Regions from separate parts of the Microbispora sp. KK1-11 genome, predicted to be linked through region 1. Evidence: riboswitches for the same ligand, from Rfam matches in the RefSeq annotation. Region 1 holds a riboswitch; the other holds the start of a gene.
The links. A riboswitch is a leader RNA that binds a small molecule or an ion and turns the genes downstream of it on or off. The one in region 1 is predicted to bind cobalamin.

Region 1 (5,359 bases):
CCGCCCGGCCAGCGACGACACCACCCGGAGACCGGGCAGGGCGGCCAGCCCGGCCGCCAGTGCCCGCGCCTCCGCGGTGCCGCCGAGGATCAGGACGAGCACGCCCGTTCCCGCTCGGCCGAGTAGAGGTGGCTGTCGGGGAACTCGTGCGCCGCCAGGGCCCGGCCCACCACGATGACGGCGGTCCGCTTGATCCCCGCCGCGACCACCCGGTCGGCGATGTCATCCAGGGTGCCCCTGATGATCTCCTCGTCGTCCCGGCTGGCCCGCGCGACGACCGCCACCGGGCAGTCCGCCCCGTACGCGGGCAGCAGTTCGGCCACGACGGCGCCGATCCGCTGCACGGCCAGGTGGAGCACCATCGTGGCGCTGCTGGCCGACAGCGTCGCGAGGTCCTCGCCGGGTGGCATCGGGGTGGCGCGCGCCGACGTCCGGGTCAGGATGATGGTCTGGCTCACCTCGGGCACCGTCAGCTCCCGCCCCAGCGCCGCCGCGGCGGCCGCGAAGGCGGGCACTCCGGGGATCACCTCGTACGGCACACCGTGCGCGTCGAGCCTGCGCATCTGCTCGGCGACCGCGCTGAACAGCGAGGGATCGCCCGAGTGCAGCCGCGCCACGTCGAGCCCGGCGGCGTGCGCCGCCGTCATCTCGGCGATGATCTCGTCCAGGGTGAGGTTGGCGGTGTCGACGAGCCGCGCGCCGGGCGGGCAGTCGGCGAGCAGGTCACGCGGCACGAGCGACCCCGCGTACAGGCAGACCGGGGCCGCCTGCAGGGCGCGCAGCCCGCGCACCGTGATGAGGTCGGCCGCGCCGGGCCCCGCACCGATGAATCGAACCGTCACTGCTCGCGCTCCTTCCGCGCCGTCCAAATGGTCACCGGCATCAGGGGACGCCACCCGGTGAAGCCGCCCACCGGCGAGGCGCGCTGCACCGACAACCGCACGAGGTCCCCGCCGAGCCGCGCGTGCCATTTGGCGAGAACCGCCTCCGACTCCACGGTGACCGCGTTCGCCACCAGCCTTCCGCCCGGGGCGAGGGCGGCCCAGCAGGTCTCGACCACGCCGGCCCCCGTCACGCCGCCCCCCACGAAGACGGCCGCCGGGGCCGGCAGCCCGTGAAGCGCGTCCGGCGCGGAACCGGTGACGACCCGCAGGCGCGGCACGCCCAGCGCGTCCGCGTTGTGCCTGACGCGGTCCGCCCGTACGGGGTCGCGCTCGACGGCGACGGCCCGGCACGAGGCATGGACGCGCAGCCACTCGATGGCCACGCTCCCCGAACCCGCCCCCACGTCCCACAGCAACTCGCCCGGCAGGGGCGCCAGTTTGGCCAGGGTGACCGCGCGCACCTCCTGCTTGGTCAGCTGCCCGTCCGACTCGTACGCGTCGTCCGGAAGCCCGCAAGCCCACCCCAGTGGCGCGGCGTCGGGGACGTCGGCACAGGTCACCGCCACGATGTTCAGGGCCGGCATCGGCTCGGCGCCCGGCCAGCCGGCGGCCGTGCCGTCGTGGCGCGATTCGGTCGTCGCGCCAAGATCGCCGAGGACGGTGACGCGGCTCGCCCCGTACCCCCGCTCGGTCAGCAAGGCGGCGACCCGCGCGGGCGTGCCGGCGTCCGCGCTGAGGACGAGGACGCGACGACCCGGCGCGAGCGCGGCGGTCAGCGCGGCGAGCGGACGCCCGACCAGGCTGACGGTCTCGACGCCCTCGGCGGGCCAGCCGAGCCGCGCGCAGGCCAGCGTCACCGACGACACGTGCGGCACCACGCGCAGCCGCTCGGGTCCGAGCAGCCGGGCGAGCGTCGCGCCGACCCCGAAGAACATGGGATCGCCGCTCGCCAGCACCACGACCGCGCGTTCCGCATGCGCGTCGAGCAGCCCCGGCAACCCCGCGACCAGCGGCGACGGGTACGGCACCCGCTCGGGGGCCACCGACGCGGGCAGCAGCGCGAGCTGCCTGTCCGACCCGACCACGACGTCCGCGGCGATCAGCTCGGCGCGTGCCGTGTCGGTGAGACCGGGCCAGCCGTCCGCGCCGATCCCGACGACCGACACCGGTCTCATCGAGCGGGCTTCCTGAGCAGGTAGGTGTCCATGACCCAGCCGTGCGCCTCGCGCGCCTCCGCCCTGAGCCGCCGGATCTCGCCCGCGACCTCGCGAACCGGCCCGGCGAGGAGGATCTCGTCCTCGGTCCCGACGTACGCGCCCCAGTAGACGTCCGCGTCGGCGGCCTCCGGCAGGTCGGCGAACGCGCATCCCGCGTCGAGCATCACCACGATGTCGTCGGCGGCCTCGACGTCGGCGGGCAGGCGGCGGCCGGTCGTGATGTGCAGCGGCCTGGCCACCCTGGTCAGGCTGACGCGGTGCCGCGCGGCCAGCGCCGACACGCTGCTGATCCCCGGGATCACCTCGTAGTCGAACGGCTCCCCGCCCCTGGCCAGGACATCCTCGACGATGGCGATCGTGCTGTCGTACAGGGCGGGGTCGCCCCAGACGAGGAACGCGCCGACGCCGTCCTCGGGCACCTCGTCGGCGATGAGCCGCGCGTAGACGTCGGCCCGGCGGGCCCGCCAGTCGGCCACCGCCTCCACGTAGGCGCCGCTCGTCCGGTCACGTTCCGGGTCGCGCGCCTCCACCATCCGGTACGGCTCCCGCGCGTGGGCCGCGATCAGCTCGCGCCGCAGCCGCACCAGGCCGTCCTTCTCGGCGCCCTTGTCGAGCAGGAAGAACACGTCCGCCGACGCGATCGCCGCGGCGGCCTGGAAGGTGAGGTGGGCTGGGTCCCCGGCGCCGATGCCGATGATGAGGACGCGCTTCATAGGTCACGAGTATGGACCACGGCTTGACGTACTTATGCAGACGGTGCACGCTCTAGAGGACAAATGCAGACAGAGGCGACGGTGCGCAGGAACCTGGTGCGAATCCAGGACGGTCCCGCCACTGTGACCGGGGAGTGTCCCCGCTGATGACCACGGCCGAGACGGCTGGAAGGTCGGGCGACACGATGACCCGGGAGTCAGGACACTGACCCGTTGTCCTCCATCACCGGGGCGAGCGACCCCGTGAGGAGAAATTCACATGGCTCAGCCGGCCATTCCCGTATCCCGGCCCCTGCCGGTCACCATCCCCGTACGCGAGATCCTGCCTTGGGCGATCTTCGCAGCCGTGGTCGGGCTCATCCTGGTCTACTTCGTCGGCGCGGAGCAGGGCGCCACCCACCTCATCAGCGGGCACACCGTGCACGAGTTCGTGCACGACGGCCGCCACCTGCTCGGCTTCCCCTGCCACTGAGGCCCGCCCGATGCCCACCATGCGCTCCCTGCTGGTGCGCGGCATGCTCGTCGGCCTTGTGGCGGCGCTGCTCGCGTACGTCGTGGCCTGGTTCGCCGGTGAACCCCAGGTCGCCGCGGCCGTCTCCATCGAGGAGACCAAGGCCGTCGCGGCCGGGGAGGCGGCCGAGCCCGAACTCGTCAGCCGGACCGTCCAGGAGACCATCGGCCTGCTGACCGCCCTGCTCGTCTACGGCGCCGCGCTTGGCGGCTTCTTCTCCATCGCGTACGCCTTCGCCCACGGCCGCCTCGGCGCCCTCGGCGCCCGCGCCACGGCCCTCGTCGTCGCGTCCGCCGGATTCGTCGCCGTGTACGTGACCCCCATCCTGAAGTACCCGCCCAATCCTCCGGCCGTCGGCAACCCCGACACCATCGGCCGCCGGACCGCGCTGTACTTCACGATGATCCTTATCGCGCTGCTGGCCGCCGCGGTCGCGACGTACGCGGGCCGCGCCCTGTCGCCCCGGTTGGGCGGCTGGAACGCGACCCTCGCGGGCATCGTCGTCTACGCCGTCCTCGTAGGCGTCTCGTACGCCCTACTGCCCCGGGTCAACGAGGTCTCCGGCGACTTCCCCGCCGACACCCTCTGGTGGTTCAGGGTGTCGTCGTTCGGCGTCCAGTTCGTCCTGTGGGCCGCCATCGGACTGCTGTTCGGCGGCCTCACCGAGCGTTCCCTGCGCCAGGGCGTCCGCGCCGAGGCGCGACTGCTCACCAACTAGCGGAGGGCCTCCAGGAGAGAGGTGAGGGCCGGTCCGAGCGGGGCGTCGAAGGTCATCAGCGCCTCGCCGTCGCCCCGGGTCGGGCCCTGGTTGATGATCGCGACGGGGATCGAGCGGGCGGCGGCGCGCCGGACGAACCGGTATCCGGACATGACGGTCAGCGAGGATCCCAGGACAAGCAGCAGACCGGCCCGCTCGGTCAGCGTGTAGCACTCCTCGACCCGAGACGGCGGCACGTTCTCGCCGAAGAACACCACATCGGGCTTGAGCACGCCGCCGCAGCCCTCGCAGTCCACCGTGCGGAACGTCTCGATCTCGTCCACGGCCAGGACGGCGTCGCCGTCCGGGTTGATCACCTCCGAGCGGGCCCGCCAGCCGGAGTTGGCCGCGCGCAGGCGCCGGTCCAGCGCGTGCCGCGAGGTGCGGTGGCCGCAGGCCAGGCAGCGCACCCGATGCAGGCTGCCGTGCAGCTCGACGACCTCGTGCGCGCCCGCCGCCTGATGCAGGCCGTCCACGTTCTGCGTGATGATCCCCGCGACCAGGCCGCGGCGCTGCAGTTCTGCGACCGCGCGGTGCCCGGCATTCGGCGCGGCGTCCACGATGTGACGCCACCCCAGGTGGCTGCGCGCCCAGTAGCGCCTGCGAGCGGCGGCGCTGCTCACGAACGTCTGGTAGGTCATCGGCTCGGCCCTGCGCCTGCGGCCGGTCTCCCCTCGATAGTCGGGGATCCCGGACTCGGTCGACAGGCCGGCCCCGCTGAGGACCACCACCTCGCCGTCGGCCACGAGATCGGCCAGCATGCCCCACCGCTCGGCAATCCCCGCGTCGCGCACCACAGTCACGCATCCATGGTGCCCGAAGCATCACACATGTCAGCCCCGCCCCTCCCCCAGTCGTACGTCGAAGATGACCTCGACCTCGTCACGCAGCTTGAGCGCCCCGAAGAACGCGGAGTAGGGGCGGATGCCCCATTCGGACTGCACGACGGTCGCCCGGCCGCGGGCCCGCCCGTCCGCGAGCGCGCCGTCCACCGTGACCGGCCGCGTGACGCCCGCGATCGTCAGGTCGCCCTCGACGCGGAACGCCTCAGGATCGCCCTCGACCCGGGTCGACCGGAACGTGACCAGAGGGTGCTGATCCGCCTTGAGGACCTTGTCACGCATGTTCTTCTCGATATCGACCCGGTCGGAGTCGGTGAGCGGCTTGACCCCGCCCGTGCCTTCCCGGACCCGCATCGAGGCCACCTCGGCCTCCACCGTCACCCGGCAGCCCGCCGGGTCGTCCGGCGTCACCACCGCCTCGCCCCGCCACCGGGT
Region 2 (5,359 bases), on a different contig from region 1:
ACGCCGTACGGTCCTCGCGCTGGGGGTCCTGGCCCTCGCGGGCGCGTGCGGCGTCCAGGCGCCGCCGCACCGCAGGGAGCTCTCCCTGGCCGTCCCGAGCCCGCCCGGGGGATGCGGAGACGGCGTCGCCGCCGGGTTCAAGTCGCTCGTCGAGGGGCGTGGCTGGGCCCGGGCCGTACGCATCACGCGGGAGGCCGGCGACGGCGGGACGGCGCTCGCCCGGCAGGGCGGGCCGCGTACCGACCTGGTGATCGCCGATCCCGGGCTGCTCGCCGCCTGCGCGCTGGCCCGCGACCCGCTCCTGGTCGCCAGGGCCGTCCCGCTCGCCCGGCTGACGGGGCAGTGGGAGGTGCTGGTCGCCTCGCCCGACTCGGGTTATCGCACGTTCGAGCAGTTCGCCGCCGCGCTGCTGCGCGACCCCGGAGGGCCCAGGGTCGCGGGCGGCGCCGACCGCGGCCCGGAGCACCTGCTGCTCGGCATGACCGCGCAGGGCCTGGGGGCCGACCCCCGCCTGCTCGACTACGTCGCGTTCGACAGCAGGGCGCAGGCCGTCGCCGCGGTCCTCGACGGGCGGCTCGCGCTCGGGTTCGGCAGCAGGCGCGAGGTCGCCCCTCACGTGCGCGCCGGACGGCTGCGGCCGCTCGCGGTCTCCTCCGCCGAGCGCCTGTCCGGGGTGGACGCGCCGACGCTGTCGGAGTCGGGCGTACGGGTCGTGTACGCCGACTGGACGGGGCTGATCGCCCCGCGCGGCACGCCCGAGCGGGACGCCCTGCTCGACCTGTGCCGGGCCGTCACCGACACTCCGGGCTGGCGGAGCCTGTGCGACCGCAACGACTGGACGCCGATGTGGCTCGACGGCGACGACTTCAGCCAATGGCTCGTCGGCGAGGCGCGCCGTACGGCCCTGCTCCTCAATGATCTCGGACTCCGCTGAAAAACACAACTTGTAGGGGTACTTGCGGGAAGGGCCACAAGATGTAGGATCCATCGCGTTGCTGGTTCACCCCAGGTGAGGCAAGAGGGAACCCGGTGCGAATCCGGGGCTGCCCCGCAGCGGTGAGCGGGAACGACCGCCGTCACACGGCACCGTGCCTTCGAGCACTGTGCCGTGAGCACAATGCCTTGAGCACTGTGTTCGTCAGCACTGGGCGCGAGCGCGCCTGGGAAGCGACGGCCAGTAGGACCGGCGGGCGCGAGCCCGTCCGGACGCCCGCGAGTCCGAAGACCTGCCAGTGACGCGCGCGCATGGGCGCGCGCCCCGCGCCGGGCCCCGAGGGCGGGCTCGCCGCATCGTCACGGCACGGTTCCCTCCCGTGCGCGTGCGCCGCGGCATGCCTCCCTCCGGTCCGGCCGGGACTCGGAACGACGAGGAGAGGGCATCTGATGACCATCACCGACCCGGCCTCCGCGTCCGCGGACCCCGCGTCAGGGGAGCGCGGCGGGCCGCGGGCTTCGGCGGGAGATTCCGGACCCGGCGTCCCGCGCGGCCCCGTCCCCGCCGTCGGAGCCGTACGGCAGGCCCAGGCCCGCGCGGACGGCGCGTGGGACGCGGCGGGCGTCCTGCAGGCGATCGAGGAGGCGGCGGCCGGGGTCATCGCCGACCCGGAGAACTCGCGCCGTGCGGCCCGGCTGCTGAGCGGGCTGATCACGGAGGAGGCGGCGGCCGAGGGGGTGCGCACCTTCTCGGAGTCGGTCGCCGCCGCCCACGCCGCCGGGCTGCTGGGCGACCCCGTCGCCGCGTTCGTGGCCCGCGAGGCCGAGGCGCTCGACGCGCTGGTCGACCCGGCGGCCGACGACCGGTTCGAGTACTTCGGGCTGCGCACGGTCTACGACCGCTACCTGCTGCGCCACCCGGTCACCCGGCGCGTGCTCGAACGCCCGCAGCACTTCCTGCTGCGCGTCGCCTGCGGCCTGTCGGCCACGGTGGCCGAGGCGGCCGAGCTGTACGGCCTGATGTCCGCGCTGGCCTACCTGCCCAGCTCGCCGACGCTGTTCAATTCGGGCGCGCGGCGGCCGCAGCTGTCGTCGTGCTTCCTGCTCGACTCGCCCCGCGACGAGCTGGAGAGCATCTACGAGCGGTACGGCCAGGTGGCGCGGCTGTCGAAGTACTCCGGCGGCATCGGCATCGCCTGGACGCGGGTGCGCTCGCGCGGCTCGCTGATCCGGGGCACCAACGGCCTGTCCAACGGCATCGTCCCCTGGCTGCGCACGCTCGACGCGTCGGTGGCGGCCGTCAACCAGGGCGGCAGGCGCAAGGGCGCCGCCTGCGTCTACCTGGAGACCTGGCACGCCGACATCGAGGAGTTCCTGGAGCTTCGCGACAACACGGGCGAGGAGTCGCGCCGCACGCACAACCTCAACCTGGCCAACTGGGTGCCCGACGAGTTCATGCGCCGGGTGGAGGCGGACGGCACGTGGTCGCTGTTCGACCCCAAGGAGGCCCCCGAGCTGACCGACCTGTGGGGCGAGGCGTTCGACGCCCGCTACCGCGAGCTGGAGGCCGCCGGGCGGTATGTCCGGCAGGTGCCGGCCCGCGCCCTGTACGCCCGGATGATGCGCACCCTCGCCCAGACCGGCAACGGCTGGATGACGTTCAAGGACGCCGCCAACCGGGCCTCCAACCAGACCGCGCGGCCCGGCAACGTCATCCACCTGTCCAACCTGTGCACCGAGATCCTGGAGGTCACCGGCGACGGCGAGACCGCCGTGTGCAACCTCGGCTCGGTCAACCTCGCCGCGCACCTGACCCCCGAGGGCGACGCCGTCGACTTCGGCAGGCTGCGCGCCACGGTCCGCACCGCCGTACGGTTCCTGGACCGGACGATCGACCTCGGTTTCTACCCGACGCCCGAGGCGGAGGCGGCCAACCGGAAGTGGCGGCCCGTGGGGCTCGGCGTCATGGGGCTCGCCGACGTGTTCTTCGCGCTGCGCCTGCCGTTCGACTCGCCGGAGGCGCTGGCGCTGTCGACCCGCATCGCCGAGGAGATCGCGCTCGCGGCGTACGGCACCTCGGCCGACCTGGCCGCAGAACGGGGGCGCCACCCCGCCTACGAGGAGACCCGGGCGGCGGACGGCGTCCTGCACCTCGACCACTTCCCGTGCGCCCCGGCGCATCCCGAGGAGTGGGCCGCGCTGCGGGCGAGGATCGCGCGGACGGGGCTGCGCAACTCCCTGCTCGTCGCGATCGCGCCGACGGCCACGATCGCCTCGATCGCGGGCTGCTACGAGTGCGTCGAGCCGCAGGTGTCCAACGTCTTCAAGCGCGAGACGCTGTCGGGGGAGTTCCTGCAGGTCAACCGGTATCTCGTGCGGGACCTGCAGGCTCTCGGCCTGTGGACCAGGCCGATGCGCGACGCGATCAAGCTGAACGACGGCTCGATCCAGGACATCGCCGCCATCCCGGACGAGCTCAAGACGCTCTACCGCACCGCCTGGGAGCTGCCGCAGAAGGCGCTCATCGACCTGGCCGCCGCGCGGCAGCCGTACGTCGACCAGTCGCAGTCGCTCAACCTCTTCATGGCCGCCCCCACCATCGGCAAGCTCTCCTCGATGTACGCCTACGCCTGGCGGTCGGGCCTGAAGACCACCTACTACCTGCGCTCCCGCCCGGCGACGCGGATCGCCCAGACGACCGTGCCGGCCGTCGCCCCCGTCGAGGCGGTCGCCTGCTCCCTTGAGAACCCGGAGATCTGCGAGGCATGCCAATGAGAACGATGCTGCTCGACCCCGGCATGGACCTGACCCTGCGCCCCATGCGCTACCCCGGGTTCTACGAGAGGTACCGCGCGGCGATCAGGAACACCTGGACGGTCGAGGAGGTCGATCTCGCCTCCGACCTCGCCGACCTCGCGACCCTCGACGAGGGGGAGCGGCACCTGATCAACCGGCTCGTGGCGTTCTTCGCCACCGGCGACTCGATCGTGGCCAACAACCTGGTGCTGAACCTCTACCAGCACGTGAACGCCCCCGAGGCGCGGCTGTACCTGAGCCGCCAGTTGTTCGAGGAGGCGGTGCACGTCCAGTTCTACCTGACCCTGCTGGACACCTACCTGCCCGACCACGACGAGCGGGTGAAGGCGTTCGCCGCCGTCGAGCACATCCCGTCGATCCGCGACAAGGCCGAGTTCTGCTTCCGCTGGATCGACTCGATCAGCGAGCTGAGCCGGCTGGAGACCCGGGAGGACCGGCGGGCCTTCCTGCTCAACCTCGTCTGCTTCGCCGCCTGCATCGAGGGACTGTTCTTCTACGGCGCCTTCGCGTACGTCTACTGGTTCCGCTCGCGCGGGCTGCTCGGCGGCCTCGCGACCGGCACCAACTGGGTGTTCCGCGACGAGTCGATGCACATGGAGTTCGCCTTCGAGGTGGTGGACACCGTACGCCGCGAGGAGCCGGACCTGTTCGACGACGAGCTGGGGGCCCAGGTGACGCGGATGATTGAGGAGGCGGTCGCCGCCGAGCTCGCCTTCGCCCGCGACCTGTGCGGCGACGGGCACGGCGTCATGAGCGCCGGCAACATGCGGCGCTACCTGGAGTACGTCGCCGACCGCAGGCTCACCCGGCTCGGCCTGCCCGTGCGATACGGCACGGACAACCCCTTCCCGTTCATGGAGTTCCAGGACGTGCAGGAGCTGGCGAACTTCTTCGAGCGCCGGGTCTCGGCCTACCAGGTGGCCGTCGAGGGCGACGTCAGCTTCGACGAAGCCTTCTGACTCATCCGGTTTTCGGCGCTCCCATAAAGGGCAAAGGGAACGCCATGACGACGACAGGGGGCGCCGTCACAGCGGCAGCGTGGAACTGGGCGACCTTGGCGATCGCCGTGGCCACCGCGATCGTCGCGGTGGAACTGGTCCGGCGGGTGCTGAAATCGCGCCTGATAGGGGAGCGGTGGGCGCTCGCCGGGCCGTTCGCGCGCAGGTGCACCTGGCCGGGCTTCGCCTCGGCCGTGGTGGGCACCGTCAAGGCGGCCTACGACCCCGAGATGCCCGGGTCGGACTCCCACGGCTTCCAGCGCATGCTCGCGCTGCTGCTGATCGCCTGCGTGACCTGGCTGCTGATCCAGGCGGCGTACGCGGTGACCGACGTCGTCCTCGACCGGCTCACGCGGGTCGAGGGCGAGCGCAACCGCCGCGCCCGGCGCATCCGCACCCAGATCGCACTGGTGCGCCGGGTGTCGGCGGCGGTCGTCGTGGTGCTCGCGCTGGGGGCGATGCTGTTCACCTTCCCGCAGGTGCGGGCGCTCGGCGCCGGACTGCTCGCCTCCGCCGGGATCGCCGGCGTGGTGGGCGGCATCGCGGCCCAGTCCACGCTCGGCAACATGCTGGCCGGGCTGCAGCTCGCCTTCAGCGACGCGCTGCGGCTC

Region 2: it holds a riboswitch for cobalamin, as region 1 does, so the genes downstream of both, FLW16_RS34870 (ribonucleoside-diphosphate reductase subunit alpha) here and FLW16_RS09205 (CbtB domain-containing protein) in region 1, are expected to answer to the same signal.

The regions. Positions count from the first base shown of each region.
Region 1 is NZ_VIRJ01000005.1:2,176-7,534, reverse strand. It holds gene FLW16_RS09225 (cobalt-precorrin-6A reductase) at 1-102, opposite strand, end outside; gene cobM (precorrin-4 C(11)-methyltransferase) at 90-842, opposite strand; gene cbiE (precorrin-6y C5,15-methyltransferase (decarboxylating) subunit CbiE) at 839-2,059, opposite strand; gene cobF (precorrin-6A synthase (deacetylating)) at 2,056-2,814, opposite strand; cobalamin riboswitch at 2,839-3,043, shown strand; gene FLW16_RS09205 (CbtB domain-containing protein) at 3,074-3,286, shown strand; gene FLW16_RS09200 (CbtA family protein) at 3,297-4,043, shown strand; gene FLW16_RS09195 (NAD-dependent protein deacetylase) at 4,040-4,843, opposite strand; gene FLW16_RS09190 (YceI family protein) at 4,916-5,359, opposite strand, start outside.
Region 2 is NZ_VIRJ01000033.1:40,799-46,157, forward strand. It holds gene FLW16_RS34865 (tripartite tricarboxylate transporter substrate binding protein) at 1-934, shown strand, start outside; cobalamin riboswitch at 980-1,249, shown strand; gene FLW16_RS34870 (ribonucleoside-diphosphate reductase subunit alpha) at 1,384-3,708, shown strand; gene FLW16_RS34875 (ribonucleotide-diphosphate reductase subunit beta) at 3,699-4,709, shown strand; gene FLW16_RS34880 (mechanosensitive ion channel family protein) at 4,754-5,359, shown strand, end outside.